2 regions of the Arthrobacter sp. 01T425 genome follow, and region 2 is predicted to be linked to the other one. Evidence: riboswitches for the same ligand, from Rfam matches in the RefSeq annotation. Region 2 holds a riboswitch; the other holds the start of a gene.
What was found. A riboswitch is a leader RNA that binds a small molecule or an ion and turns the genes downstream of it on or off. The one in region 2 is predicted to bind glycine.
Positions count from the first base shown of each region.

Region 1: it holds a riboswitch for glycine, as region 2 does, so the genes downstream of both, gcvP (aminomethyl-transferring glycine dehydrogenase) here and gcvP (aminomethyl-transferring glycine dehydrogenase) in region 2, are expected to answer to the same signal.

Region 1 is NZ_JBFTPY010000028.1:18,050-34,401, reverse strand. Features, by position in the region: gene gcvP (aminomethyl-transferring glycine dehydrogenase) at 1-1,265, opposite strand, end outside; glycine riboswitch at 1,318-1,425, opposite strand; glycine riboswitch at 1,427-1,524, opposite strand; gene AC1DNG_RS20670 (hypothetical protein) at 1,824-2,783, shown strand; partial or broken gene AC1DNG_RS20665 (SDR family oxidoreductase) at 2,919-3,243, opposite strand; gene AC1DNG_RS20660 (SIR2 family protein) at 3,344-6,865, opposite strand; gene AC1DNG_RS20655 (ABC transporter ATP-binding protein) at 7,312-9,363, opposite strand; gene AC1DNG_RS20650 (ABC transporter ATP-binding protein) at 9,360-11,102, opposite strand; gene AC1DNG_RS20645 (VOC family protein) at 11,316-11,678, shown strand; gene AC1DNG_RS20640 (dihydrofolate reductase family protein) at 11,767-12,390, shown strand; gene AC1DNG_RS20635 (2-hydroxyacid dehydrogenase) at 12,426-13,346, opposite strand; gene AC1DNG_RS20630 (serine hydrolase) at 13,483-14,418, shown strand; gene AC1DNG_RS20625 (response regulator transcription factor) at 14,901-15,566, shown strand; gene AC1DNG_RS20620 (sensor histidine kinase) at 15,611-16,352, shown strand, end outside.
Region 2 is NZ_JBFTPY010000019.1:65,809-79,968, forward strand. Features, by position in the region: gene AC1DNG_RS18325 (flagellar biosynthesis protein FlhA) at 27-2,075, shown strand; gene AC1DNG_RS18330 (hypothetical protein) at 2,053-3,324, shown strand; gene AC1DNG_RS18335 (carbon storage regulator) at 3,334-3,582, shown strand; gene flgN (flagellar export chaperone FlgN) at 3,597-4,112, opposite strand; gene AC1DNG_RS18345 (sigma-70 family RNA polymerase sigma factor) at 4,356-5,174, shown strand; gene AC1DNG_RS18350 (Dps family protein) at 5,341-5,820, shown strand; gene AC1DNG_RS18355 (MFS transporter) at 5,959-7,545, opposite strand; gene AC1DNG_RS18360 (TetR/AcrR family transcriptional regulator) at 7,613-8,152, shown strand; glycine riboswitch at 8,460-8,558, shown strand; glycine riboswitch at 8,560-8,674, shown strand; gene gcvP (aminomethyl-transferring glycine dehydrogenase) at 8,714-11,635, shown strand; gene gcvT (glycine cleavage system aminomethyltransferase GcvT) at 11,648-12,796, shown strand; gene gcvH (glycine cleavage system protein GcvH) at 13,307-13,690, shown strand; gene glyA (serine hydroxymethyltransferase) at 13,687-14,160, shown strand, end outside.

The DNA of each region.
Region 1 (16,352 bases), on a different contig from region 2:
ACGCCAACTGTGTCCGCGTCGATGAGCCGCAGGTTGATGCCACGGGCCTCGGCGGCGGCGATGACCTTGGCGGCCTTGCCGGGGACGCGGACCGTGAGGGTGTCGAAGAAGGACTCGCTCGCCAGTTCCCGGCCGGCGATCTTCAGCGTGGCGGCGAGGGCGCGGGTGTTGTTGTGGACGGTCTGGGCGATCGCCTTCAGCCCGTCGGGGCCGTGGTAGACGGCGTAGAACGAGGACACGATGGCCAGCAGTGCCTGGGCGGTGCAGATGTTGGACGTGGCCTTCTCTCGGCGGATGTGCTGCTCGCGGGTCTGCAGGGCCAGGCGGTAGGCCGGGACGCCGGCGTTGTCTTTGGAGACGCCGACGATGCGGCCGGGGAGCGTGCGTTCCATGCCCTCGCGCACCGCCATGTAGGCGGCGTGCGGGCCGCCGAAGAACAGCGGCACGCCCAGGCGCTGGGTGGAGCCGACGGCGATGTCCGCCCCCTGTTCGCCCGGAGGGGTGATCAGGGTCAGGGCAAGCAGATCCGCCGCCACGGTGACCAGTGCGCCGCGTTCTTTGGCCTCGGCGATCACGCCGGACTGGTCCCACACCCGGCCGGAGACGCCCGGCTGCTGGAGGACGAGACCGTTGATGTCGCCGTCGGGCAGACCGGCGGAGAGGTCAGCGACCTGCACCTCGAAGCCCAGCGCTTCGGCGCGGCCCTTGACGATGGCAATGGTCTGCGGGAGGCAGTCGGCGTCGAGGACGGTCTTGGCCCCGGCAGCGGACTTGTTTTTGTTGGCGCGGCGCATGAGAAGCACGGCCTCGGCAACCGCGGTGGCCTCGTCCAGGAGGGACGCATTGGCGACCGGGAGCGCGGTGAGGTCCTGGACCATGGTCTGGAAGTTCAGCAGCGCCTCGAGGCGTCCCTGGGAGATTTCCGGCTGGTACGGGGTGTAGGCGGTGTACCAGGCGGGGGCTTCGAGGATGTTGCGGCGGATCACCGGCGGGGTGACGGTGTCGTAGTAGCCCTGGCCGATCATCTGCACGGCCGTCTTGTTCTTGGAGGCGAGCTTGCGCAGTTCGGCCAGCACCTGGACTTCGCTGAGGGCGCTGTCCAGGGTGAGGGGCTTTTCCTGGCGGATGGAATCGGGGACCGCGTTGTCAACGAGGCCATCAGCGCTGTCGTAGCCGACGGCCTTGAGCATGGTGTCGATGTCGGCCTGGCGGCGGGCGCCGATGTGGCGGTCTGCGAAGGTGGACGGGGACGATTGAACCGTCATGAGAGGAACTCCATAATTCAGGTGGCATCAAGACGCCACGATGATTCGGGTTCCTCCCCGCTCTGTATTGGACCTGAGAGTTTCCGTTTTGCCCTGCTGATAGCAGCGCGCCACTTGCACCGTCGGTGAGCCCGGTTGCCCGGACTGCTTTCCAGAGTTGCCTTGCCGCGGCGGTACGTGGGCCTGAGAGATTCCTGGGGAGGATTTGCTCCTACGGCGCCTGCTGAACGTACCGGCAGGACTCTCCCGCCGCAGATCATAAGCTGTGCCACTGGTCGGTGACACAGCTCACAATTTATCCGGTTCCCGGGCAGGATGCAAAATTTATTTCAATTGAGTCGCTGTTCCCGCGGACGACGGCGGGAGCTCTTCGCCGTCGTCTGCTTGCGTGGGCGAGGCGCATGAGGGCCGTGACGTTGATCCGGAACACGCGGTCCCAGAGGTCGTCATCCACCGCGTGGACCGGACCAGGGGGTTAATCCATTCGGTGCATTATTCTGGACGGATACTTTACTTTTCGTGCGCGTCCCTCCAGAGCGCTCTACGCAAGGAGCCTCCGTGAGCCTTCCGGATCGAGCGATGGAACAGGCAGCCCCCAGCAGACCACCAAGCCGGGCCCCCGCCGGGGATGCCGCTTGGGCGTGGCTGATCGGGATCCTGGCAGGATTGCTCGGCTTGGGCCCCTGGCTGGTGACCGGCGCACAGTTCCCGTTGCAGAACTTGTGGGGCGCAGAGGTCGCTCCGGACCAGATGCCCGTGTCGTTACTGCCGCTAAGCCAGTACGAACTCACCACCATCGTGGCCCTCCTCACCGTGGGAGGTGCGGCGGCCGGACTCGCGGTGCGCATCTGGTCTCCCGCCCGACGGCGACTGGTGACGTGGTGCGCGGCAGCCGGTGTTCTTGTGGTTCAGTTCACGGCGGCCGTCCAGTCCTTCACAGTGCTCGACGGAGGCTTGGCGGGCGGAACAACGGCGAGCCTCTACTTCGCCGGGCTGCTCGCGGGCGTGACCGCCTCCCTCGCGGCGGCCCTCGTGGCGCACCTGCTGCTCTGTTCAAGGTCACGGAGCCTGGCGGCATTGGGCGCCGGACTCATCGCGGTGCCGTTCGCTTCGTGGACGGTGGAGTGGGTTGTCGGCTTCGTTGGGCACCTCAACGTCCCCGTCGCAGTGCCGACAATCGCTCACTGGATTCCCGCCATCCTCGTAGGTTGCGCCCTGGCATGGTGCGGCCTTCGTCCTGCGCGGCGGACCGCAGTGTGGGCCGTGAATCTTGCCCTGTTGTGGCTGGTTCCCGCCCTGTTCATCTCGGTCAACTACGTCCTGGGAACGCGTGTACTGGCTGGCGACCTGCAGGAGATGCTGTTAATGAGTCGGCAAATCTTGGCGGCAACACTTGGGCCCGCGGGCGGAGCCGCTCCCAGAGTCTTGCTGGCTCTGGTCATCGCGTTGGCGGGGCTGGGTGCCAAATCCATTGCCGCTCGCCGGCGACCGGACGGGCACCCCTTCCCGTCCACGTAACAATCCGGGCTCACCCGCGATGTGTGGACGTGATGGCACCAGCGGATCCGATGGTGCAATGACGGATTTGATCCCCGTCCAGCGGGCGACGGCGGGACTTCCCGCCGTCGCCCGCTTGCGCTTTGGTGAGGTGCTTTAGAGCGCCGACCAGCCGCCGTCGGATGCGAGGATGGCGCCGTTGATGTTGGTGCCGTCGTCGCTGAGCAGGAAGGTGATGGACGCGGCGAGCTGGGCGGCGGTGGCGGGCGTGGGACGGTGGCCTGCATCAGCGGGCCGAGGCGTTCGGCCGCCAGCTGGGATCCCCAGGTGGCCATGATGTTGGTGATGGTGGGGCCGGGGGCCACGGCGTTGAAGCACAGGCCCCTGGGCCGTACATCACGGCCGCGTTCCTGGTCACGCCGACGACGGCCTGCTTGGACGCGGTGTAGGCGGCGCCGGCGGCGGACCCGCGCAGGCCGGCAAGACACCCCACAACGGCCGATATTGGACGTTATGTCGTGTTGTCAGCATGTCTGGACAATAGACCGGCGGATGAAGTCACTCTTGTGCCAGCAAGGGCTCTACCGTTCCCCCTGTTTGAGGAACACTCCGTGGTGGGCTGCTGCTTCGACCAACCGTTCCCGCATGTTTGAATCCAGATGTTCCATCAGGACATGGGCTGCTTTTGATACGTCGTCTTGGGTTGTGTGGCTGAGTTGGGCCGAGTTCTGAAGTCTGTGGATCAGGTATTGCGCCAACGGCCGGGCATGTGCGAGGACGGTGGGGCCGTCTACTCTGTCCCACCGGAATATTGAACGGAACCCAACCCCTTGCGACAAGACAATTTTGACGCCGTCCGGAACGCGATCACCCAGGAGAGGTACGAGGTCCGCCCACGCCTCAAGTTCCTCAGGATCCGGCCTCCTTGGCTGACCATCGAAGCGCCTCTGGACGTAGGAACCCATCCAAGCGTCCCACCACTGGGCTGCTTCGTTGGTGTCCTGACCTTCGAGCAGGACGAAGAGGTGATCAACGAATTGAGCAACGTGCCGCCCGCTCTGCTCAAGCACCAGCTGGTCAAGGATTTCGACGCGCATTTCAGAAGTGATGTCGGAGTATGTCAGAACAGACGCTAACAGCCCCCAGTACTGCGCAGACAGAGTGTTGCCGGGAAGCTCTTCGAGCCGCGATTGAGCCTGAACGATGAGGCCGAGAAAGCCCCGCTCAAGGAACTTGTTGTTCCACCGGGGATGGTAAAGGTAGGCCTCCCATGATTCCCTTTCGAGTCCCGGGTTGGAGAACAACGGGAAGACATTCGCCACGGTGAAATCGGGGTCTGCTGCAAACAAGAAGAAGACCTCCCCCGCCAAGGCAGGACGTGTAGCGTCTAGCGCCTGGCCGGATCCTTGCAACATCGGTAGCAATGCATTGCGCTCGTGGTCACTCAAGCCTGCCCAGTGGTCAGGATCGGATCTCCAACGCCGCCCAATTTCCCTGACCCAATAGGTGGAAACTCTCCCAGGCCACGAGTTCAGCGAGAGGCTCACTGAACTGAATTCCTCGTTGTGAGTGAAGGATGCACTGTGCGCTTCCCAGAGGCGCTGTGCAATTTCCCGAAGCCGGGCGGTGATCTGTGACGATGCGTTGTCGGCCTGTATATCGACTTGTGCGAGGAGGAAGTCTGAGACCTGTCGGGCCGCATCTCTGTCCGATGCGATGCTGGCGACAACTTCAACGACCTCCAGCGCGACATCGCTGAGGTCCGCCTTAGACCAGCCGTCAGTCAAGGCGCCACGCATGGTTTGGACGCGGTCGTCCCTAATAAGAGCTGAGGAGGTCCAGAGCTCGAGAGCAACGGAAGGCACTGATTCGGCGATAGAGCGGAGCAGGCCGAGCGCATCGTCCCACGTAGGTTGGTCGAAGTCCCGCTCGGAGTAGTCCTGGTTGAGGAGCCACGTCACAGCGTGGTCCACCCCTTCATCACGGATCATCCGAGCGAACTCCTCAGCGGATGCCGGCGGGGTCCCGCCCCAGACACCGGACTCGGACCAATGGTCGAAATCGGGATGAGGGCGGGGCGCAAAATCGCGGTTTGCCTGCTGCAATTCATCAAGAGCTGTGGCGGCACCGGCCCACTTTGTGTCGGCCATCGTAAGCCACGTCAGAATGTTGTACTTCATGTACTGCGTGTGCCTTTTATCGACCTCGTCATCGAGCCCGGGTCCCAGCCTAATTCTTCGAAGCAGCGCAGACTTCACGGCGGGGCTCGCGTCCTGGACCGAGGCCGCCAGCACCGCGTATGTCTCGTGCTTTGTGTGGTAGTCGAAGATCAGGTCGTGCTCGAGCAGCCATTGGATTCTTGCCGATGAGTCGAACAACGGAGCGAAGCCCAGGGTGTGCACGGCCAGTCTACGAAAGAGCGGGTACTCCTTGCCCCGCCAGCGGTCGACGATGCCCGGATCCGAGGCGATGAGTTCCTGGCCGCAGTCGCGCAGTCCATCGATGAGAACATCGATGACTTCCCTGAACTTGTCTTGCGGATGCGGTTCGATTGCGGAACGCCGGATGGACAGCGACCCTCCGCCACCCTGCGAGGACCAGGCGTCGAGTAGCTCGTGCGCGGTGAGGAGCGCATTCTCGAGCAATGAGCAGAGCCGGTGGTCGAGAGCTACATCCCATTTCTTGAGTCTCTGCCAGTATTCGTTTGCTGCATATTCGTTTATGGACCAAGAGACTTCGGCCGTCGGGATGTACTCGACTCCAGATTCGTTGCTGAAGGCGGCGCCCCAGTAGTCCGGTCGCAGATTCAAATAGGGGCGAAGACCCAAACGCAGTAGAAGCAGATCGGGCTTTTCAGCACCTGAATTATTGGCCCACATGTAGCGCTCAAGGGAAAGTGGTGCGCTGTACTCTGCGATGGATGTTGTCAGCAGAACCGTCCATCGTCGTGCGGCTACGGGGTCTTTCGACGCCAGCGTGCGGATCGCCCAAGGCAAGGCGGCGGCCAGTTGCGGACTGAGTTGTTGGCCGGTGCGCTGTATGAGGTTGAGAGCAGTGGCTTGGCGCGCGACGTCGCCGATGTATTTGTCGCAGAACCATTGCGCCAGCACGGTGCTCGCCTCACCGAGTGCGCTATCAGGCGCGGCTGTCGGATTGGTCTTGAAGATTGAGGAGAAAGCCTCATGGGTTTCCAGCCATGGTAGCCAGCTCGCATCAGATGCGGATTCCGCGAATACGCGTGCACCGTCTGGGTCTTCGAGCATGTGGGACAAATAGTCTGTCTCGACGGGGTTCTTGGGCGGCCCACCCTGGACGATGTCCCGGATACGGGCACCATGGTCCAAACGTCCCATCAACGCGCGCTTGGCCCATTCATCTATGGCGCGCGCGGCTGCTGCGTGGTTGTCGTCGCTGGGGTAGGCGACCGGTGTGATTCCTAGCCTCTTCCAGCGGGGATCCTCGGCTTGGTCTGTCAGGATGAAGCGTCGGGTTGAGGAAGGGAGCCCCATCCCGAGGTAGTTCATGATGGGGTCGTTGTGGCTGAAACCAACAAACAGAACAACGAAGTGGTCGAAAACTTCGCGCAGGAATCGCGTGGCCCAGGCGTCTGTCAGATAGGCTCTCCCGAAGTCGTGGTCCGTGAGGATGAGCTCCAGTTCCGGCCGACTGATTGAGCCATGCAGGTGGACCAGCCCCTCGAAGTCCCGACCTACTGGGAGTGCGGGAGAAAAGTAGATGTCGCCGAGAGCCTTTTCGGCATCGTCTGCAGCGGTCTGCAGATGATCATCGAAGTTTGTGGTGATGATTCGCGTCGTTCCCGCAGCGGCAGCAAGGTGAACGAGAGCCCTGTGGCTCTCGTTTGGGATCGAGTCGGGTCTGCTGATTAGCCTCTTAACGTGCTTGTGGACGTCGAACCCGTCGAGTAGCTCTCCCAGGAAGCGGTCTATGGCAACACCGTCACCGGGATAGGGTCGGCGAGCCATGACTCCAACTTGCTCAGCCAACTGCTCGAACAGCGGCAGACCGGAAGGAGGATTTCTGGATGCGCCGGCCCCAACGAATAGCACCAAATTGCCAGCAGCGTGTGCTTCGATCAACTCCATGGGCAGCTCAACGTCCGCCGTGATCCACATTGTTCTTCTGATGGTCCAATGCTAGTCGTGCTGACCAGGCCAGCCCGATCTCAACCCCCGGCGTTTCTGACCCAGATAAGAAACAGTCGGAAGAACTACGTAAAGCCGGACGAGTAGCGCCGCCGGTCACCTGAACTGCCGACCATCAATTGTCCAGATGCTGTCTGGACAATTGGCCTAGCGCGTCAACGACTGCCGTTAAGGGCGTCGCCAAAGTTGAGCTTGCCGGTGGACCCGGCTGGAACTTTCCGGTCTTGAGCTCGATGACGACGTAGCCCGTTGACCGCCCTAACGGGCGGTCTGGAACGCCACTCCCCACCAGCCGAGACTGCTGATAGCGGATATTACGTAAAGTTGATTTACGCAAGATGCTAATTGTCTCCGTCTTGAGGCCGACAGACGAATTGTTGTTTTCCCTAGACCTCCGCAACAGGAGCCGCGAACTGCGCCGCGTACAGCGCGGCGTACGCCCCGCCCGCAGCCAACAATGAAGCGTGCGTCCCCTGCTCGACGATCTGGCCGGCCTCCATCACCAGGATGAGGTCGGCGTCGCGGATTGTGGACAGCCGGTGGGCAATGACAAACGAGGTCCGGTCGGACCGCAAAGCACTCATCGCCTTCTGCACCAGCACCTCGGTCCGCGTATCCACGGAAGAAGTCGCCTCGTCCAGGATCAGCACGGACGGACGGGCCAGGAACGCCCGGGCGATGGTGAGCAGCTGTTTCTCGCCGGCGGAGACGTTGCCGCCCTCGTCGTCGAGCACGGTGTCGTAGCCCTCCGGCAGGGACCGGACGAAACGGTCCACGTACGTCGCCCGTGCGGCCTCCAGGATCTCGGCTTCCGAAGCACCGGGCCGGCCGTAGGCGATGTTGTCCCGGATGGTCCCGCCGAACAGCCAGGTGTCCTGCAGGACCATGCCCATCCGCGAGCGCAGCCCGTCGCGCGTCATCGCGGTGACGTCCACGCCGTCGAGCGTGATCCGCCCGGCGTCGAGCTCATAGAAGCGCATCATCAGGTTCACCAGGGTGGTCTTGCCCGCGCCCGTGGGGCCCACAATGGCCACCGTCTGGCCCGGCTCGGCCACGAGACTCAGATCCGTGATCAGCGGCTTGTCCGGCGAGTAGGCAAACGACACGTCCTCGAACACGAGCCGGCCCCGGCCCCCGTTGGGCGCCGCAGCCGGGACAGGATCCGGGCCCTGTTCCTCGGTGTCCAGCAGCTCAAACACCCGCTCGGCCGACGCCACACCGGACTGCAGCAGGTTCGCCATGGACCCCAGCTGCGCCAGCGGCTGGGTGAACTGCCGGGAGTACTGGATGAACGCCTGCACATCGCCCAGCTGCATCGCGCCGGAGGCCACCTGCAGCCCGCCCACCACGGCGATCCCCACGTAGACCAGGTTCCCGATGAACGTCATGGCCGGCATGATCAGCCCGGAAATGAACTGCGCGCCGAAGCTGGCCTGGTACAGCTCCACGTTCTTCTGCCGGAACCGTTCCTCCACCTCGCGCTGCCGGCCGAAGACCTTCACCAGCGCGTGCCCGGTGTAGGTCTCCTCGATCTGCCCGTTCAGCTCGCCGGTGTGCCGCCACTGCGCCACGAACAGCTTCTGGGAGCGCTTGGCGATCACCGCCGTCGTCACCAGGGTCAGCGGAATGGTCACCAGCGCAATCAGCGCCAGCGTGGGCGAGAGGATGACCATCATCACCAGCACCCCGGCCACGGTCAGCACCGAGGTCACGGCCTGGCTGATGGACTGCTGCAGGCTTTGGGAGATGTTGTCGACGTCGTTGGTCACCCGGCTGAGCAGCTCGCCGCGCTGCACGGAATCGAAGTAGCGCAGCGGCAGCTTATTGATCTTCGCCTCGATCCGCTCGCGCAGCCGGTACATGGTGCGCTGGACCACGCCGTTGAGGATGTAGGCCTGCATCCAGCCGAACACCGACGCCAGCACGTACAGGACCAGCGCCCACAGCAGCACGGTGGCCAGCGCGGTGAAGTCGATTCCGGTGCCGGGCGTCAGCGTCATGGCGCTGAGCATGTCCGCCTGCTGGTTCTGCCCGGCGGCGCGCATCTGGGCGATCACCTGGGCCTGGGTCTCCCCGGCCGGCAGCTGCTTGGACACGACGCCGGCGAAGATCAGGTTGGTGCCCTCGCCCAGCAGCCGGGGCCCGATCACCGAGAACGTCACGCCGACGACGGCGAGCATCAGGACCAGCACCAGCCACAGCCGTTCGGGCCGCAGCTCCCCCAGCAGCCGCCGGGCGGACGGGCCGAAGTTCATGGCCTTCTCCGCCGGGATGTTCATCCCGGCAAACGGGCCGCCGCGGCCGGGTCCGCCCGCCGGACGGGGAATCCGCATGGGGGTTTGCGCCGCGGGAGCCCCGGGGGCCGCGGGTGCCCCGGGAGCCCCGGCAGCAGGAGCGGTGGCGGGGGCCGGCGTCGGCGCCTTGTCGGTGCGGCTCATGCTGCCTCCTCCGCTGCGAGCTGGGAGTTCACAATCTCCTGGTACGTTTCCGACGCCTCCAGCAGTTCCTCGTGCGTGCCCTGCGCGACGATCCTGCCACGCTCGAGCACCAGGATCTGGTCCGCGTCCACAATGCTGGAGACCCGCTGGGCGATGATCACCATGGTGGCCCCGGCGGTGTGCTGCTTGAGTGCCTGCCGCAGCCGGGCGTCCGTAGCGGTGTCCAGCGAGGAGAAGGAGTCGTCAAAGATGTAGAGCTCGGGCTGTTTCACCAGTGCCCGGGCGATCGCGAGCCGCTGCCGCTGGCCGCCGGAGACGTTGGTGCCGCCCTGCGAGATCGGTGCATCCAGTCCGCCCTCCAGCTCCTCCACAAAGTCCTGCGCCTGCGCAATCCTCAGGGCCCGCCAGAGCTCGTCCTCGGTGGCGTCGGGTTTGCCGTAGAGCAGGTTGCTGCGCACCGTGCCGGAGAAGAGGTAGGGCTTTTGCGGGACCAGGCCGATGTGCCCCCACAGCAGGTCCGGGTGGAGCTCGCGGACGTCCACGCCGTCAATCCGCACCGAACCGGAGGTCGCGTCGAACAGCCGCGGCATCAGGTTCACCAGGGTGGTCTTGCCGGAGCCGGTGCTGCCGATGATCGCCGTCGTCTGCCCCGCCCGGGCGGTGAAGTTCACGTCCGACAGCACCGGCTGCTCGGCGCCCGGGTAGGCGAATCCGACGTCGCGCATCTCCAGCTCGCCACGGGCTGCCCGCCCGGCCGCGCGCGAGACGGGACGCAGCGGCGGCCGGACGCTGGATTCGGTCCCGAGGACCTCGCCGATCCGGTCCCCGGACACGGCGGCGCGCGGGATCATGATCGCCATGAACGTGGCCATCATGACCGACATCAGGATCTGCATCAGGTAGCTCAGGAACGCGATCATGGTGCCCACCTGCATGGAGCCGTCCTCGATCCGGAACGCACCGAACCAGATCACGGCCGTGCTGGAGACGTTGAGCACCAGCATCACGGTGGGGAACGCGAGCGCCATGAGCCGGCCGGCGCGCAGCGCAGTGTCCGTGACGTCCTCGTTGGCGCGGGCAAAGCGGGCCGTCTCCACGTCCTCCCGGACGAAGGCCCGCACCACGCGGATGCCGGTGAGCTGTTCGCGCAGCACCCGGTTGACGGTGTCGATCCGGGCCTGCATGACCCGGAACAGCGGCACCATCCGGAAAATGATCGAACCCACCGCGGCCAGCAGCACGGGGACGCTGACGGCGATCAGCCAGGACAGCTGCAGGTCCTGCCGGATGGCCATGATCACCCCGCCGATGCAGAGCATGGGCGCCGTGACCATGAGTGTGGCGGACATCAGGACCAGCTGCTGGACCTGCTGGACGTCGTTGGTGGAGCGGGTGATGAGGCTGGGCGGGCCGAACCGGGTGACTTCCTGCTCGGAGAACGCGGCGACCCGGCTGAAGATGGCGCCCCGGACGTCCCGGCCCAGTGCCATCGCGGCCTTCGCCCCGAAGTACACGGCCACGACGGTGCAGATGACCTGCAGCAGGGTAACCGCCAGCATGAGCCCGCCGATGCGCAGGATGTACTCGGTGTCGCCGTTCGCCACGCCCTGATCGATGATGTCCGCGTTCAGGGTGGGCAGGTAGAGGGATGCAATGGACGCCGCCAGCTGGAAGACGACGACGGCGAGCAGCAGCCGCCGCTGCGGCCTCAGGTATTCGACGAGCAGTTTCCAGAGCATCCGGTCTCCACTTCACGCGTCACAGACTGTCTCACACAGAACGATGTGAGGGTCAGTTTACGTCCCGAACCCGGGAGTGGGCCGGGTTCCTCTGAGGGCGAATCGGGGGCGGGCCTGCGGCGATGCTCAGATGCGCGGTTTGCTTGCCCGGCCGGCCTGCTTGCCGGGCTGGACTGCTTGCCGGGCCTGCGGCCCGGGTGTAGCTTGATGCGGATGCTGCGCATTGGCTCAATCGTCATCCGGGTGGACAACCTCGAACGCCAGATGAGTTTCTGGCAGGCAGCCCTGGGCTACGAGCCGCGGTACGAGCCCGACGGCGACTTCGTGATCCTCCAGCCGCCGGGCGGCGTGGGCACCTGCATCTCCCTGGACCGGGTCCCCGCGGCCGTCCAGATCCCGCCGCGCCTGCACCTGGACCTCTACACGGACACCCAGGACGCCGAGGTGCAGCGCCTCCTGGCCCTGGGCGCCACCCGGGTCGAATGGAGCAAGCGGCCCGCGGACGCCGACTACGTGATCCTGGCCGATCCGGAGGGCAACAGGTTCTGCGTGGTGGACACCGCCGGGAGCCGTTGAAACCTGTTGCTTCGCAGGGGAACGGTGTGCCAGCCTCGAAGTGATCCCGTCGCCGCGGCGACGACGGGCGACGGAGAAGGAGCACGGCATGGGACTGATCCATATCGACCTGTTCACCACCCTCGACGGCGTCGCGCAGGCGCCCGGCGGCCCGGACGAGGACACCGACAGCGGGTTCGAGTTTGGCGGCTGGCAGGCGCCGCTCATCGACGAGGTGGTCGGCGGGCAGGTCACCTCCGGGATGACGGGGATGGACGCGCTGCTGCTCGGGCGCCGGACCTACGACATTTTCGCCGGGTACTGGCCGCACGCCAACGGTGAGATCGCGCGGCTGTTCAACCGCATCCCGAAATATGTTGCATCGCGTGGGACGCCTCCCCTCGAGTGGGCCGACTCCACGCTCCTCGGTCCTGATATCGTCGCCGCCGTGCGCGAACTGCGCGACCGGCACGAGAACATCCACGTGATCGGCAGCCTCGACTTCGTGCAGACCCTGTTCGCCGAGCGGCTCTTCGACCGACTCACGCTCTGGGTGTACCCGATCCTCCTCGGCGGCGGAAAGAAGGTCTTCGCGGACGGGGTGGTTCCGACGAACCTCAGGCTCATCGAGCCGGTCGTCGCCTCACCGAAGGGCGCGGTGCTGCAGCGCTACGCGCTCGCCGACGGCACCCCTGGCGTCGGCGACATGTCGGCCGTAACCCAGGAGGGCTAAAGCGACACGCCCGGGCCGTGGCCCGTGCCGCCCAACTAGCCGTTCAACACCACGTTCACTGGCGGCTCGCCCGCCAGCATGATCTCGATCTGCCGCTGCAGCAGCCGGCCCATACGCGGGCGCATGGCCGAGCTCGCGCCGCCCACGTGCGGGCTGATGATGACGCCCGGGGTCCGCCAGAGCGGGTGGTCCTGCGGCAGGGGTTCGGGATCAGTGACGTCTAGCGCGGCGCGGATCCGGCCGGAGGCGGTGTGCCGGACCAGGGCCTCCGTGTCCGCCACCGGGCCGCGGGCCACGTTCACCACCAGGGCGCCGTCCGGCATGGCCGCGAGGAAGGCGTCATCAATCAGGTGCCGGGTGGAGTCGCTGAGCGGAACCCCCACCACCACGATGTCGTGCTCCGGCAGGAGCGTGTGCAGCTCGGCGATGCCATGGATCCGGCCGCGGTCATCGGTCCGTTCGGTGCTGGCCACCCGGGTCACGGTGGTCTCGAACGGCAGGAGCCGGTCCTCGATCGCTTTGCCCACCCCGCCGTAGCCAACGATCAGGACGCGGCGGTCGGCCAGGCTGGCCGTGGGCCGGGCGTCCCACCGTCCGTCCTGCTGGTTCTGGATCAGGCGGGGCAGTTCGCGCTGGCTGGCGAGGATCAGGGCGAGCGCCAGCTCCGCGGTGGAGGTCTCGTGCACGCCGGACGCGTTGGCGAAGACCCGCCCGGCCGGCAGGAACTCCGCCACGCCGTCGTACCCGATCGACTGGCTCTGCACCAGGGCCGTGTCCACCGCTGCCAGGCTCCGCAGGACCTCCGGGCCGCCCATGTACGGCGGGACCACGATGTCGATCCGCGGCAGGGGCGGCTCACCGGCGAGGTCCCACTCCAGGACGGTGACGTCCGGGTGCGGCTGAAGATACTCACGCAGCGCGGCGTCCGGCAGGCTGACAGTAATTTTCCGGGTCATGAATGCCAGCGTAGTGGACCCGCATCTGGGATTTTTGTCCCACTTGGGCCGCGCCCCGCGCGCTCCGTGGACTTCGCCCCCGGCCCGGCCTAACGTCGGAGGCACCACCCAGTCGAGTCCGGAAAGGCCCACGTACATGACGAATCCGGGCCCCCGGCCGGCCGCTCCCACCCACCGCAGGAACGTGGTGCTCGTCTGGGCCGCCGCCGTGCTGGTGCTGGCCGCCGTCGTGGTCCTCGGCGCGATCCGCACCGCACCCGGCAGTGATTCCCACACCCGTGACTTCCTGACCCGCGACTTCCTGACCGGTGACGTCCTGACCGTCGCCTGGCAGCAGGAGCCGGGCCCGGCGGAGACCGCACCGGCAGCCCCGGCGGCCGCCGCCGTCGACCTTCCCGCCGAGATGCAGCGGATCATCGGCGCGCACCCCGATCACCGGATCGGCGTCGCCGTGCTGGACACCCGCGACGGCCAGCTGCAGAGCTACGGCGACGTGGCACCCTACACGGCGGCGAGCACCGCGAAGGTCCTGACGGCCGCCGCCTACTACCACCTCGTGGAAACCGGCGATAAGTCACTCGATGCTCCCCTGGGCGCGTTCAATGCCGCGTTCCAGCTCAAAGCCATGATCAACACCAGCAGCGACGACTCATGGCTCCTGCTGATGCGGGACATCGGCTACCCCAACCTCACCGCCTACGCCGCCACCCTCGGCATCACCTACGATCCCGAGGAAAACCTGCTGGCACCGACGGACATGGCGCGGCTCCTGGCGCAGCTCACCACGGGCAAGCTGCTCAACGCCGATCACACCGCGGAGCTGCTCGGCTACATGCAGCACACCAATGACGAGGACCTCATCCCGGCCGCCGTCGCGCCCGGCATCACGGTCCACCACAAGTACGGCGTGGTGCAGGGCTACGTCCACGACGCCGCCCTGCTCAACGCCGCCGACCGCTCCTACGCGGTGGTCATCTACACGTGGGGCCCGGACGACGCCGACAGTGCGGACCGCCTGGACCTCATCCACGACCTGACTCGCCAGCTCACCGGCGCGCTTTTTGGGCAATAACGGGCCGGCAGGGGCCTGCTCCTGCGAGTGAGCTGTTAACAGGCTGAAAATCAACCGATCAGAGGTGGCGCAGGCTCCATTACGGGGGCAGGATGAAAGAAGCGGGAATAGTCTCAGCCGCAGCTGCCCGATGGAACCCCACGCCGTGGGGCCGTCCTCTGGAGGAGCACCAGATGTCCATTCCTTCTGAATCAAGAACGTTCAGTCGCCCCGACGCAGGGGCCTCTTGTCCAGCGCGCGGTCCCGCACGGGCCGCCGCGCCGCCCTGACGGGTCCGCACCAGCTCAACCGCCGGCCCCACACAACGGGGCACGGGTGCGGCCCGCACTCCGGGCTGATCGAGGCTGCTGGGGCCCCGGAATTCCTCCCAGTCACATGTAGGAGACGCCGCAGTATTGGAGCAGGCCTAGGATCCCGCGAAGAGGACCGTGCAGATGCGCGGCTAGGGGGCCTTCCGGAGCCGGGCTGTCCAGGGAGTCACCTTGACCCGCATCCTCATTGCAGAAGACGAAGAACGCATCTCCCGCTTCATCGAAAAGGGCCTGCGCGCGGCCGGCTACGTGCCCACGGTGGTCGCCGACGGCGTCACGGCCGTGGACTACGCCTCCAGCGGCGAATTCGATCTCCTGCTCCTGGACATCGGACTCCCCCGCCTGGACGGGTACGCCGTCCTCGCGGCGCTGCGCCGCGGCCAGGTGGGCATCCCGGTCATCTTCCTCACGGCCCGCGGATCATCCAGCGACACCGTCGCAGCGCTGGAGGGCGGCGCCGACGACTACATCGTCAAGCCTTTCCACTTCGAGGAACTCGTGGCCCGCATCAAGGCCCGGATCCGCAAGTCGGACACCGGCGATGTGCTGGCGGGAAGCGTCATGCGCTACGGGCACTTGGAGCTGAACCTGCTCACCCACTCGGTCAGCGTCGACGGCAGGATGGTGGAACTCTCTGCCCGCGAATTCGCGTTGGTGGAAATGTTCCTGCTCCACCCCGGGCAGGTCCTGAGCCGGCAGCAACTGCTCAGCCATGTCTGGGGCTACGACTTCGACGGCACGTCCAACGTGGTGGATGTGTACGTGCGCCAGTTGCGGATGAAACTCGGCGCGGACCGGATCCTCACCACCCGCGGCGCCGGGTACCGCCTCAGCTAGGCATAGCAAGCTGATCCGCGCAGGAAGGGAACAGAGTGGCCACCTTGGATGAACATCCCAGTGAAGACGGCCAGGCCGCGCCGGCGGTTGCCTTCCCTGAGGCGGAAACCCAGGACCCGTCCGGCTGGGGCGCAAAGATCCACTCGGTGCGTTTCCGGGTGGTGGCCGCCATGCTGGGCATGATGCTCGCCGGGGTGGTCACAGCCGGGATGGTCACGTTCGTGGTCCAGTTCCAGGACTCTGATGCCAGGACCGACCAGGCGGTTCTCGACAAGGCGAATGCCGTGGTCAAGGTCGTCCAGACAAAGAAGAAAACGTCCGGTGACTACGCCAACAGGACGTACGTCAGCGCCCTTCACGAGGCCGCGGAGGATATCGAGCCGCGCAGCAACGAGGTCATGGCAGGGATAGTGGATGGGCATGTGGCATGGACCGTTGAAGGCAACGGGGACAGCAACCTCCTGAACAACAGCATGTTGGCCGATGCTGCCCAGCTCAGCAACCCTGCCGGCGCGTCCTTCGGCGAGCTGAACTCGGACGGCCGTCCACTCAGGACAGTGGTGGTGCCCATGAAGGGCGCCCCCGGGACATTCTTCCTGGTCGGCCGGGACGCCGGCGATCAACGCGAGCACAACGCCAGCTCGGTGCGGACGTATTCGCTGGTGGCCCTCGGCATGCTTCTGGCTGCAGCGGTGATCGGCAGCGTGGTTGCGGGCCGGCTGCTCGATCCGCTCCGCCGTATGCGCGAGACGTCCCGGGCGGTGGGCCCGGAGGACCTCACGCAAA
Region 2 (14,160 bases):
ATCAGCGTCTGTGAAAGGACAGCACCATGAACAACAGGCTGAACCGGCTGGTGGTGCCCATCGGCATCGTGGGGATCGTGCTCCTGCTGGTGGTTCCCGTTCCCGCGCCGCTGCTCGACTTCCTCATCGTCTGCAACATCCTGCTGGCACTGCTGGTCCTGCTGACCAGCATGTTCGTCAAGAAACCGCTGGATTTCTCGGTGTTCCCGTCCCTGCTGCTGGTGGCCACGCTGTTCCGGCTCGGCCTCAACGTCGCCTCAACCCGCCTGGTCCTGGGCAACGGATACGCCGGGCAGGTCATTGAAGCCTTCGGCAAGGTGACGGTCGGCGGCTCCATGATCATCGGCGCCGTCGTGTTCCTCATCCTCGTGGTGATCCAGTTCGTCGTGGTCACCAAGGGCGCCGAGCGCGTGGCCGAGGTGGGCGCGCGCTTCACCCTCGACGCCATGCCCGGCAAGCAGATGGCGATCGACGCCGACCTCAACGCCGGCCTCCTCACCGACACCCAGGCCCGGGAGCGGCGGGCCGAAGTCTCTGCCGAGGCCGACTTCTACGGTGCCATGGACGGCGCCTCGAAGTTCGTCAAGGGCGACGCCATCGCGGGCATCATCATTATCATCATCAACTTCGTCGGCGGCATCGCCATCGGCATGGTCCAGCGCGGCCTGGAAATCGGCGACGCCCTGAACACCTACGGCCTGCTGACCATGGGCGACGGGCTCGTCACCCAGATCCCGGCACTGCTCATGGCCGTCTCCACCGGCATGATCGTGACCCGGTCCAACGCCGAGTCCGACATGGGGCGGACGGCCTCCACCCAGCTGCTGCAGTCACCGAACGCCCTCATGATCGCCGGCGTCGCCGCCGTCGCCATGGCACTGATCCCCGGCATGCCACCGATCCCGTTCGTCGTCGTAGGCGCCGGCCTGTTCATCGCCTCCCGCCGGACCGCGGCAAGCCAACAGCTGGCGGAAACGGCCCGGGAGGCCGAGTCGACCGCGCTGAACTTCCCGGAACAGGATCCGAACGAGAAGCTGCTGGAAGACATGCGCATCCACCCCGTGGAGATCCTGCTCGCACCTGACCTCGTGGATATGGTCTCCGGCGCCTCCGATGACCTCCTGGCCCGGGTCCGGTCCCTGCGGCACAAGATCGCCATGGAACTGGGCCTGGTCATCCCGCCGGTGCGCACCCGGGACAGTGTGGACCTGCCGCCGTCGACCTACGCCATCCGGATTGCCGGCGTGGAAGCCGGCCGCGGCACGGCCCCCAGCGGCCAGATGCTCGCCCTGGGCGAGAACCTGGACTCGCTCCCGGGCCCGGCGATGATCGAACCCGTATTTGGGCTCGCCGGGAAATGGATTCCGGGGGAGATGCGCCACAACGCCGAAATGACAGGTGCCACAGTGATCGACCGGGTCTCCGTCCTGGTCACCCACCTGTCCTCGATCGTCGCGGCGAACGCTGCCCGGCTGCTGTCCCGCGAGGACGTCCGGGTGCTGACCGAGGGCGTGCGCAAGCAGAGCCCCTCCGCCGTCGACGAACTGACCCCGGCCCTGCTCTCCCTCGCCGAGCTGCAGCGCGTCCTCCAGGGCCTGCTGGATGAGCAGGTGCCCATCAACGACCTCGCCCGGATCTATGAGGCCCTCACGCTCCGTGCCAAGATTTCCACGGATCCGGAATCGCTTGTGGAAGCCGCCCGGCAGGCCCTGGGCCCCGCCCTCACGGCCAAGTTCATGGACGGCGAGGTGCTCAACGTCATCATGATCGACCCCGTCCTGGAACAACACATGCTCGAGGACATGCGGCCCGCGGAGGGCGGCAGCCAGATCGTCATGGGGCAGGAACGGCTCGACGCCGTGCTGCGCTCGGTGCGGTCGGCCGTCGACGCCGCGGCCGCCGCCAACCGCCAGGTCGTGCTTGTCTGTGCACCCGCGCTCCGGCCCGCCATCTACCGCCTCGTCGGGGCGCAGCCGGGATCGGTGCCCGTGTTGTCCTACCGCGAGGTGACCTCCGCCAACGTCCGGATCGAAACAGTAGGAGTGGTGCGCCATGCCGAACCGCTATCGGCTTAAGGGAGCCTCGCTCGAGGAAATCCGCCGCAAGGCAGAACAGCTGTACGGTTCGGCGGCCCGGATCGTGTCCGCCGAACGCGTCAGCAGCCCCGGAATCGCCGGCCTCTTCGCCCAGGACCGCTACGAGGCCATGATCGAGCTCCAGTCCAAACACGAGGTCGTCACCGGCGAGGTAGTGCCTGACGCCGACATCCTGGCCGGGGCCGATTCCGGCCCGGCGACTGGTGGTCCCGCCGGGGAGACCGCCGCCGGGGCGGCTACCGCGGGCACTGTTCCGGGCGCCGGGACCCCCGCCGGGAAGTACGACGCCGGAGCCGTGGCGGCAGCACCGGCCCCGCCGGCGGCCCGGGCCGCAGCGCAGGCGGGCCCGGCCGGAGGGTCGGCACGGCCCGCCGCCCCGACCCATCACCTGCAGGGCGCCGCCATCGCCGCACTCCTGGAGGAGGCGGACGCCGCCGAGCTGAGCCTGCACCGGCCCGCTCCTGCCGGTGTGTCCACCGAATCGCGGGACTTCGCCGAACTGCTGGAACAGCTCGGCACCGGGCTCCGGACCCCCACAGATCCGCCCGCCGCAGCGCCCGCCGCCGCCGGGAGCCCCGCGCACCCCGCCGCAGCCGTCGGGAGCCCCGCGCACCCGGCCGCCGTCGCGCAACCGGCCGCCGTCGGGAGCCCCGCGCACCCGGCCGCCGTCGCGCCGGGCAACGCTGCGGGTGCCCCGGCTCCGGCTCCGCTGACCGGCGTCGGCGATCTCGTGCTCCTGATCGGGCTGGGGGAGGACGCGATGGATACCGCCCTGGCCATGTCCATGGCCTCCGGAGGTGCCGATGTGCGCACCGCCGGTGAGCTCTCCGCCTATGGCCACCTGCACGTCGACGGACGCCAAAGTGCCACGGCCGCGCGCGCCCATGCCGTGGTGACGGAGCGCACCGTCCTGGTGGCGTTCGGACTGGGCAAAGCCCGCAACGCCCTGGCCCGGGTGCCGTCCGTGGCGGCGCTCTCCGCCGACCAGGTCTGGGTTGTGGTCGATGCCGGACGCAAGCACGAGGACACGGCGCGCTGGGTCGGCGTGCTGTCCGCCCAGCTCAACGTGACCGCGGTAGCGGTGGTCGGCGCCTCGGAGACCGGGTCGCCTGAAAGCGTCAATGGCCTGGGACTGCCCGTGGGCTGGATCGACGGGCGCCCCGCCGGGCCCGAACCGACATGGCAGAACCGGCGGGAATCGTACGATGCTCCCCGGACTGAAGGGTAGATTGAGAGGATGCTGGTACTTACACGCAAGCCGGGCGAACAGATCATGATCGGCGACGGCATCGTCATCACTGTTCTGGAAGGCCGCGGCGACGGTGTTCGGATAGGCATTGAGGCGCCCCGCGGTGTGCCGATCCAGCGCCGGGAAGTCATCGAAGCCATCGCAGCGGCGAACCTCGCGGCGGCGGAAGCGGGCCCGGACGCCGAGGAAGCGCTGCGCGGGCTCATGCCGCCGCGCGCCACTCCCGCCGACGGCTGAGGACCCGCACCGGATCAGACATGGTCCCCGCCGAGATACTGGGCCAGGAGCGGCTGGGCTGAACGCCGGAGCACGGCGAGGGACCGCTCCAGGTTTCCTCCCATGGTCAGCTGGTCCAGAAGCCCGGCCGTACCCGCCGGGCCGGCGCGTCCCGGCATCGGGAGGCTCCGCAGCGCGTCCTCATTCACGCTGGAAGCCTCGCCCAGCCGGGCCAGGAGTGCGTGCAGGGCGTCCAGATGCTCGCGCAGGATCTCGGGCCATGGCCCGGCGGGCGCGGCCGCAATCAGTTCGACGAGCGTGGTCTGTGCCGGCAGGCCCCATTGGGCCGCCACGGCAGCGGACTCGACGCTCCGGGCCAGGGCTTCGAAGCGCAGGCGGTCCAGCACGGTTTCAATCTCGGAGGCCATGAAGCTCAGCCATTCCAGATTCCCGGCCACGACGTGCAGGCGCTGCGTTTCCAGCCTGAAGAGGAGTAGCTCCAGCTGCCGCCGCTCCTGCCACAGTGCCGCGGAGAGATCACTTGCGCTCATGTGCCCCATTCTCTTTCCGCCCCGTGAATCACAGCTTCGGGGCGGTCACCGCATTTTTCGCACAGCTTTTCCCTGAGGGTACACGCAGATCTTGGAACAGGTGATAGGTTTCCTCCATGGGTGCTGCGCCCTACTTGCGAACGCTGACTCCAATGGGGGGAGCACCGGTCGGTTTTGGGTGCGGCTCTCGGCGTTTTAAGGGTCGAGGACCCTTCGGATCCGGTCTCATGGGGGGACACAGTATTGAATCGCGTGGAACGCAACGAGATGGTCACGCAGCACCTTCCGCTGGTGGGGTATCTCGTCTCAGATTTGTGCTCGAAGGCGTCACACCTTTCTCGCGATGACTTGGCGTCAGCCGGCGCTATTGCCCTGATTACCTCGGCCGATTCGTTCGATCCAGGCCTCGGGGTGCCGTTCGGCGCTTTCGCGCGCCGGCGTATCCTTGGCGCCTTCGCAGACGAGATGCGGGCCAGCGACTGGGCCACCCGATCCGCCCGCCGCCGGATCAAGGAAACCATGTCCGTGCAGGAAACCCTGGCGTCCGCCCTGGGCCGCACCCCCACAGTGGACGAGATCGCCTCTGCCCTGGGCGTCCAGCAGAGCGTTGTGGAGGCCGCGCTCGCGGATGCCTCGCGCACATTGACGCCCCTCGACGAGGCCGTGGTGGACACCCTGGCCGCCGAAACCCTCACCCCGGAACACTCCGTGCTCGCGGACGAACGGCTCCAGTACCTTCGGGCCGCCGTGAAATCCCTTCCGGAACGGATGCGCTACGTGGTGGAGGAGATCTATTTCGGAGACCGCACGGTCAAAGACCTGGCCGCGGAACTCGGATCCACGCACGCAGCGGTGTCCCAGCAGCGTTCGGAAGCCATCCGGCTCATGCGCGACGGCCTGAGCGCCCACTACGCCGACGACCCCGAGCAGCCGTTCCAGCCCCAGTCCAGGATTACCCCGAGGCGGCGCAACGACTACCTCACCCAGCTGTCCGAATCCACCTCCGGCGGCATCACACGGGCCGTGTTCCCGCGTGGGCCCATCCTCAACGAGGCCGTCTAAGCCGCCCCCAAAACGGTTAGTAAGCCGACTTAGTAAGCTGACCGAGAAATTCCTCCCAGAAGCATCGCGGCCCGGCGCCGCGCTGCGGTAGCGTCGGAAGCATCGGCCGGGGTGCCAGCAATGGCATGCGCGGCCCGCACGGCACCGGTTCTATCGAGGAGGATTCATGAAAGCATCACCAACATTGACGACCAACCTGCAGGCAGTACTGGTGGACCTGATCGAACTCCACGTTCAGGGCAAGCAGGCACACTGGAACATCGTCGGGACCAACTTCAGGGACCTTCACCTCCAGCTGGATGAAATCATCGACGCCGCCCGGGGATTCGCGGATGACCTTGCCGAGCGCATGCGTGCCCTCCACGCCCTCCCGGACGGCCGAAGCTCCACGGTTTCCAAGTCCACCGCACTGGCCGAGTTCCCGAAGGGCCTGATCAACACGAAGGACGCCATCGAGCGGATTGTCGCCGCGCTTGAGGCGGCCGTCGGCACCATGCGCAAGGTCCATGACGAAGTGGACGAGGAAGATCCCACCACCGCGGATCTGCTGCACGAGTTCATCGCCAAGTTTGAGCAGTACGCCTGGATGGTGAATGCCGAGACCATGCGGGCCACTGCCAGCGTGACCACCCCGGACAGCAAGTAGGGACCGGCTCCCACACCCCCCCCAAAAAAAACAGCAGCGTCCGGCACCGGGTATCCTCCCGGCGCCGGACGCTGCTGTTTAAGGGCTGGAACCCCTTGGTGCTGACGACGGCTTGACGCTGACGGCGGCCGCTGAGCCCTATTGGGCCTTCGGCACCGACCGCAGGACGACGGCGGCCAGGACGCAGGCCCCGGACATCAGGACCAGTGCAATGGACGCCGTGACGTGCACGCCCGAGTCGAAGGCGGTGCGCGCGGCCGCCGTCACCGCCTCGGCCAGGGGCGCCGGAAGCATCCGGGCCAGATCCACAGCGCCGGCCAGGGTTTCACCGGCCTGGCGGGTGGCCGCCGCCGGGGCGAGTTCGGACACGCCCGCGGGAAGCCGGAGGTTGCCCTGGTAGGAGGCCGTCAGGATTGAGCCGAGAATCGCCGTACCCAGCAGGGACCCCACTTCGTAGCCGGTCTCGGAGATAGCGGCGGCTGCCCCTGCCTTATCGGCGGGCGCCGCGCCCAGGATCAGGTCATTGGAGATCGTCTCCGCGGCCCCCACCCCCAGGCAGAGCACCAGCAGGGCGGCAAGGAGCAGCGACGGGCCCTGGCTGTGGTCGCCGAATGCCACCACGAAATAGCCCGCCGCGCTCAGCAGCAGGCCGCCGGCCACCACAAAGCCGGGCCGCACCTTGCGCACCAGCGGGACCACGAGCAGCCCCGCTACAACCGTGGCGATGAGGGCCGGGACCATGGCGACGCCGGAGGCCGAGGGGGACTGGCCCTCCAGCAGCTGCAGGTGCTGGGCCAGGAAGAGAATGAAGCCGTTGAAGGAGAACAGTGCCAGGACGTTGGCCACAATGGCCGTACTGAAGATCCGGTTGCCAAACAGGCTGACGTCGAGCATCGGCGCGGTGCTGTGGTCTGTCCTGTGGATACGGGCAAGCGCGCGTTGCCGCCGGATGAACACATAGCCCATGAGCAGGCCGGTTCCGATGCTCGCGAAGGCCTCGGGAGCCGGCCCGTGGGTGGCAAGGGCTTTGATCCCGTAGACCACCGGCACCATGACCAGCAGGGACAGGGCAATGCTGGGCACGTCCACCCGGCCCGGCTTCGGATCGCGGGATTCCGGGATCAGGGCCGGCCCGAGCAGCAGCAGCGGCAGGATGATCGGCACCGCGACCAGCAGGACGGCGCCCCACCAGAAGTGTTCCACCAGCCAGCCGCCGACAATCGGGCCGAGGGCGGCGCCGCCGGAGAAGCCGGCGGCCCAGATCGCCACCGCCAGCCTGCGCCGGTTGGGCTGCGGAAAGATGTTCCGGATCAGCGACAGCGTGGATGGCATCAGCATGGCGCCGAACAGGCCAAGCCCGGCGCGGCCGGCGATCAGCCATTCCGCACTCGGCGCGAACGCCGTCACGGCGGACACCGCGGCAAAGCCTGCGCTGCCCACGAACAGCAGCCGGCGCCGGCCGATCCTGTCGCCCAGGGAACCCATCGCGACCAGGAGTCCGGCCAGGACCAGGGGGTAGGCGTCGACGATCCAGAGCAGTTCGACGCCGGAGGCGGTCAGGCTGCTGGCGATGGCCGGCAGGGCGAACGTGAGCGCGGTGTTGTCCACGGCCACGAGCAGGACGGGGAACATCAGCAGGGCCAGCGCCACCCAGTCACGCCACGGTGCCCGGGGCCCGGTGGCCGCAGGAGTGCTGGTGGCTACGGTGATCGATGAAATGCTCATAAGGATAACTATACCGTCTGGACGGTACAGTTAAGAAATGCGCGCGCGGACAGGCATGATGGGAGGCATGCCCAGGAAACCCGTCGCCCGCGAGGCCGTCCTCGATGCCTTCGAATCCCTGCTCATCGAAGTCGGTGAACGCGCCGCGACGCTGGACGCCGTCGCGCGCCGGGCCGGCGTCTCCAAGGGCGGCCTGCTCTACCATTTTCCGACGAAAGAGGCCATGATCGCGGTCCTGCTGGAACGGCTGGACCGGCTCCTGGCTGCCGATGTTGCGGCCATGGCGGCAGCCCCGGAAGGGGCGGCGGCGTACTTCATCAAGTCCTCGGTGTGGGCGGACACGCCCATGGACCGGGTCTTCGTGGCGGCCACGCGGCTCGCCGAGGTGGCGCACGGGGAAACCCTCCGCCGCTTCGCCGCCGGCCAGGCGAGCTGGCTGGAACTGCTGGCGGCCGACGTCGGGCCCGCCATGGCGAAGGCCGTCCTGTGCATGGGGGACGGGCTGTACTTCAACGCCATGCTGGCGCGGGGTCCCGGCGGGCCGCCGCCGGAAGTCGAGGCGGACGTCCAGAGCCTCCTGGCCGCCGTCGAGCGCCTGCGCGGCTGAAGCCCACACCCACCCCCTCCGACCCCCTACTCCCCGCCGACCCCCTTACTCCCCGCCGACCCCCTTACTCCCCGCCGACCCCCTTACTCCCCGCCGAATTCGCCGGAAGCGTTCGAGTACGCCGGAAAGTTGCGGCGACTCCGGGCGTTTCCGGCGAATTCGCGCCGCCGGATTCGCCGCCGGGTGGCTCGTGGCCCGTAACCTGGGTCCGCCGCCGGGAGGGAGTTTGCGGACGCGCGCCCGGCATAGGACAATGAGAGTTGTGACTGTAGTCACCCCCGATTGAACACCTAATTAAATACGCCTTTGATCTGCGGCGGGAGAGTCCTGCAAGTAGGTACAAGCAGGCGCCGTAGGAGCAAACCCTCCCCAGGAATCTCTCAGGCCCATGTACCGCCGCGGCAAGGCATCTCTGGAAAGTAGCAGGCGTGTCCCGGACATGCTGTGCTCACCGACGGTGCAAGCGGAGCCCTGAAACGCGGGCTGCGCGGAAACTCTCAGGTCCAATACAGAGCGGGGAGGAACCCGAATCAATGTGGCGTACCCTGCGCCGCCTGAGTTATGGAGTTCCTTGTGACTGTTACCCCAGCCTCCACGTCCTTCGTTGACCGGCATATCGGCGCGCGCCGCCAGGCCGACGTCGACGCCATGCTGAAGGCTGTCGGCTACGACACCGTCGACGCCCTGGTGGACACCGCCGTTCCGAAGGACATCCGCCAGGACGCCGACCTCGCGCTCGCCGCGGCCCTGAGCGAGGTCGAAGTCCTCGCCGAGCTGCGCAAGCTGGCGTCGAAGAACAAGACCGCCGTGCAGATGATCGGGCAGGGCTACTACGACACGCTCACCCCGCCGGTGATCCGCCGCAACATCCTCGAAGCCCCGGCCTGGTACACCGCGTACACGCCCTACCAGCCGGAGATCTCGCAGGGCCGGCTGGAGGCGCTGCTGAACTTCCAGACCATGGTCCAGGACCTGGTCGGCCTGCCGATCGCCAACGCCTCCCTGCTGGATGAAGCCACCGCCGTGGCCGAGGCCGTGCTGATGATGCGCCGCGCGAATAAGAACAAGACGGCGCACGACGGCAAGACCGTCCTCGACGCCGACTGCCTGCCCCAGACCATCGCGATCGTCAAGGGCCGCGCCGAGGCCCTCGGCTTCGAGGTCGAGGTCGCCGACCTCTCCAAGGGCCTGCCCGACGGCGTCATCAACGGCGTCGTCCTGCAGCAGCCGGGCGTCTCCGGCCGCGTGTTCGACCACACCGCCGTGATCGCCGACGCCAAGGAACGCGGCGCCCTCGTCACCGTCGCGGCAGATCTCCTCTCCCTGACCCTGATCACGTCCCCGGGCGAGCAGGGCGCTGACATCGCCGTCGGATCCGCCCAGCGCTTCGGCGTGCCGCTGTTCTTCGGCGGACCGCACGCTGCCTACATGGCCGTCCAGAAGGGGCTCGAGCGCTCCATGCCCGGCCGCCTCGTGGGTGTCTCCAAGGACAACGCCGGCGTTCCCGCCTACCGCCTGGCCCTGCAGACCCGCGAGCAGCATATCCGCCGCGAGAAAGCCACCTCCAACATCTGCACCGCCCAGGCCCTGCTGGCCATCGTGGCTTCCTTCTACGCCGTCTACCACGGCCCGGACGGGCTGAAGGCAATCGCCCAGTCGGTCCACGTCCACGCGAAGACCATCGCCGCCTCCCTGAAGGCCGCCGGCCTGGACGTGCTGCACACCTCTTTCTTCGACACCATCACCGTCTCCGTGCCGGGCCGGGCAGCTGAGATCATCGCGGCAGCCGACGCCAAGGGCGTCAACCTGCGCGCCATCGACGCCGACACCGTCGGCATCTCCGCCGACGAGGCCACGACGGTGGCCGTCGTCGCCGACGTCATTGCCGCGTTCGGCGCGTCCGTGACTGCCGCGGCTGCAGGCACGGACACTGCGTTCGGCCTGGACCCCGCCGTCGAGCGCACCTCCGACTACCTGCAGCACCCGGTGTTCAACACCCACCGTTCCGAAACCCAGCTGCTGCGCTACATCCGCCGTCTCTCGGACCGCGACCTGGCCCTGGACCGGACCATGATCCCGCTGGGGTCGTGCACCATGAAGCTGAACGCCACCGCCGAGATGGAGGCCATCTCCTGGCCGGAGTTCGCGTCCATCCACCCGTTCGCCCCGGAATCCCAGACCGCCGGCTGGCGTGAACTGATCGAGGACCTCGAAGGCCAGCTGACCGAGATCACCGGCTACGACCAGGTCTCCATCCAGCCCAACGCCGGTTCCCAGGGGGAGCTCGCCGGGCTGCTGGCGATCCGCGGCTACCACCTCTCCCGCGGTGATGCCCAGCGCAACATCTGCCTGATCCCGGCCTCCGCGCACGGCACGAACGCGGCCTCGGCCGTGTTGGCCGGCATGAAGGTCGTGGTGGTGGCCACGGCTTCGGACGGCACGATCGACCACGCGGACCTGACCGCGAAGATCGAGCTGCACAAGGACGCGCTGTCCTGCATCATGATCACCTACCCGTCCACGCACGGGGTGTACGACGCCGATGTCCGCGAGGTCTGCGACGCGGTCCACGCCGCCGGCGGCCAGGTCTACATTGACGGCGCCAACCTCAACGCCCTGGTCGGGCTGGCCCAGCCCGGCATGTTCGGCGGCGACGTCTCGCATCTGAACCTGCACAAGACCTTCTGCATCCCGCACGGCGGCGGCGGACCGGGCGTCGGCCCGGTCGCGGCCAAGGCGCACCTGGCACCGTTCATGCCGGGCAACGCGGCTGATCCCGCCAATGGCGCCGACGGCACCCCGATCTCCGCCTCCCGCTACGGCTCGGCCGGCGTGCTGCCGATCTCCTGGGCCTACGTGAAGCTGATGGGCGGCCGCGGCCTCACCGAGGCGACCAAGTCCGCGCTGCTCGCGGCGAACTACATCGCGGCCCGCCTCAACGACTCCTTCCCGGTGCTCTACACCGGCGAAGGCGGCCTGGTGGCCCACGAGTGCATCCTGGACCTGCGCGAACTCACGGCCAAGACCGGCGTGACCGCCGAGGACGTGGCCAAGCGCCTCATCGACTACGGCTTCCACGCCCCCACCCTGGCGTTCCCGGTGGCCGGCACCCTGATGGTGGAGCCCACCGAATCCGAGGACCTGGGCGAGATCGACCGCTTCATCACGGCCATGGTCGCCATCCGCGCCGAGATCGACCAGGTGGCCAACGGCGATTTCACCGTGGAGCACAGCCCGCTGCGCAACGCCCCGCACACCGCCTCTGCCGTGATCAGCACCGACTGGACCCGCGAGTACCCGCGCGAGCAGGCCGTCTTCCCGGTCCACACGCTCAAGCAGGACAAGTACTTCCCGCCCGTCGGCCGCATCGACGGCGCAGCCGGGGACCGCAACCTGATCTGCTCGTGCCCTCCCCTCGAGGCCTTCGAAGAAGACACAGCAGTCCACTCCGACGACTCCGCCAACTCCGACTCTGACAGCTAGGGACAGCCACCGATGAATGAGAATTACACGGCACTTTACGAAGAGCACAAGAAGCTCGGCGCCTCCTTCACGGACTTCGGCGGTTGGCAGATGCCGCTGAAGTACAGCTCGGAACTAGCCGAGCACCACGCCGTCCGCAAGTCCGCGGGCCTGTTCGACCTCTCCCACATGGGCGAAGTCTGGGTCACCGGCCCGGACGCCGCAGCCTTCCTGGACTACGCCCTGGTCGGCAAGATCTCGGCGATGGCCATCGGCAAGGCCAAGTACTCGCTGATCTGCAACGAGGACGGCGGCATCATCGACGACCTCATCACCTACCGCCGCGGCGACCAGAAATTCCTTGTGGTCCCCAATGCGGGCAACGCGAAGGTCGTCGCCGCGGCCCTGGCCGAGCGCGCCGGTTCCGGAAAGGACGGCGGATTCGACGTCACCGTCCGTGACGCGTCCGCCGAGATCTCGCTGATCGCCGTGCAGGGACCCAAGGCCCAGGAGATCCTGCTGCGCCTGGTCCCCGCCGCGCAGCACGAGCTCGTCACCGGCCTGAAGTACTACGCCGCAGTGGACGTCCCGTTCATGTTCGCTGGAGCCAGCCAGGACCTCCTGCTGGCCCGCACCGGCTACACCGGTGAAGACGGTTTCGAGATCTTCGTCGCGAACGACGCCGCCGCCGCCCTCTGGCAGGCGCTCGTCGCCATCGCAGAGGACGGCGAGCTGACCCCCTCCGGTCTCGCGTCCCGCGATTCGCTCCGTCTCGAGGCCGGCATGCCGCTTTACGGCAACGAGCTCTCCCTGGAGGGCGATCCGTTCGCCGCCGGCCTGGGCCCCGTCGTCGCCCTGTCCAAGGAAGGCGACTTCATCGGCAAGGCCGCCTTGGCCGCCAAGAAGGAAACCGGCGCCGGCGCCACGACGGGCCGCAAGCTCGTCGGGCTCAAGGGCCTCGGGCGCCGGGCCGGCCGCGGCCACTACCCGGTCCTCAAGGACGGCAACGTCGTCGGCGAAGTCACCTCCGGCCAGCCCAGCCCGAGCCTCGGCTACCCGGTCGCGATGGCCTATGTCGACGTCGAATTCACCGAGCCCGGCACCGCACTGGACATCGACCTCCGCGGCAAGGCCGAACCCTTCGAAGTTGTCGCACTGCCTTTCTACAAGCGCCAAAAGTAGCCGAACGGGTACCTCAGCGGGACCGGGTGCCTCAGCAGTACCCGGCCCCGGGGACGGCAGGCCCCAGTTTTCACGCGTGCTCGCTCGTTCCTCGCTTAGACGCACGCTTTCGAAAACCGCGGCCAGCCGCCCCTCGCGAGAAGCTCACCTTTGTGGAAAACCGACCACAACAGGACCGACGGGTACCGGCGCCTTCGAAAGCAAAAGTGCTGGGGGATGTAGCGCCTGCCGCGGGGTAGGACTGTCCCAAGCCCGATCATTGGGGGTTGAGCTTGATGACACCCTTGAAGCCTCGGAGCACCCCGGCTCTGGAAGATATCGAAAAGCCACTGTTTCTTCCGGGGAAACGGCTGGCCCCAAAAACTGAACTGAATAGCGGCGGGTGAGGGGATTCCGGAAGCGTGCGTCTAAGCGAGGGACGAGCGAGCACGCGGAGGAATTGCCTCATCCGCCACCCAACCCACCCCAATTGTTGTGGCCCACGACTTTTCAAACGTAAAGGAAAAACACATGGCAAAAGTTGCCCCTGAACTGCAGTACTCCGACGAGCACGAGTGGGTTGCCCGCGAGGCCGGAAACGTTGTTTCCATCGGCATCTCCGCCGTCGCCACGGATGCCCTGGGCGACATCGTCTACGTGGACCTGCCCGAGGTCGGTTCCGCGGTGACTGCGGGGGAGACCTGCGGCGAGGTCGAGTCGACCAAGTCGGTCTCGGACCTCTACGCCCCGGTCACGGGCGAGGTCACCGAAATCAACCCCGCCGTCGTCGATGACCCCGCGCTGATCAACAGCGACCCGTACGGTGCCGGCTGGCTCTTCAAGGTGGCCGCCGAATCGGACGGCCCGCTGCTCTCCGCGCAGGAGTACGCGTCCAAGAACGGTGGCGAACTGTGAGCGGCGCATCGGCGGCCGCGGGCACCCAGACGCTGGCCTTCGAGCAGGTCGTTTCTCCGAGCTTGGACGCGGACTTGTCCGTGCTGGATCCGGAGATCGCCGCGAAGATCGACGCCGAACTCACCCGGCAGCGTGACGGTTTGGAGATGATCGCCTCGGAGAACCACACCGCCAAGGCTGTGATGCAGGCGCAGGGTTCGGTGTTGACGAACAAGTATGCCGAGGGCTACCCGGGCAAGCGCTATTACGGTGGCTGCGAGCACGTTGACGTTGTGGAGCAGCTCGCGATCGACCGGGTCAAGGCCCTGTTCGGTGCGGAATACGCCAACGTGCAGCCGCATTCCGGCGCGCAGGCTAACGCGTCCGTGATGCATGCCCTGATCCGTCCGGGCGACACCATCATGGGCCTGAACCTGGCGCACGGCGGGCACCTGACGCATGGCATGCGGATCAACTTCTCCGGCCGGCTC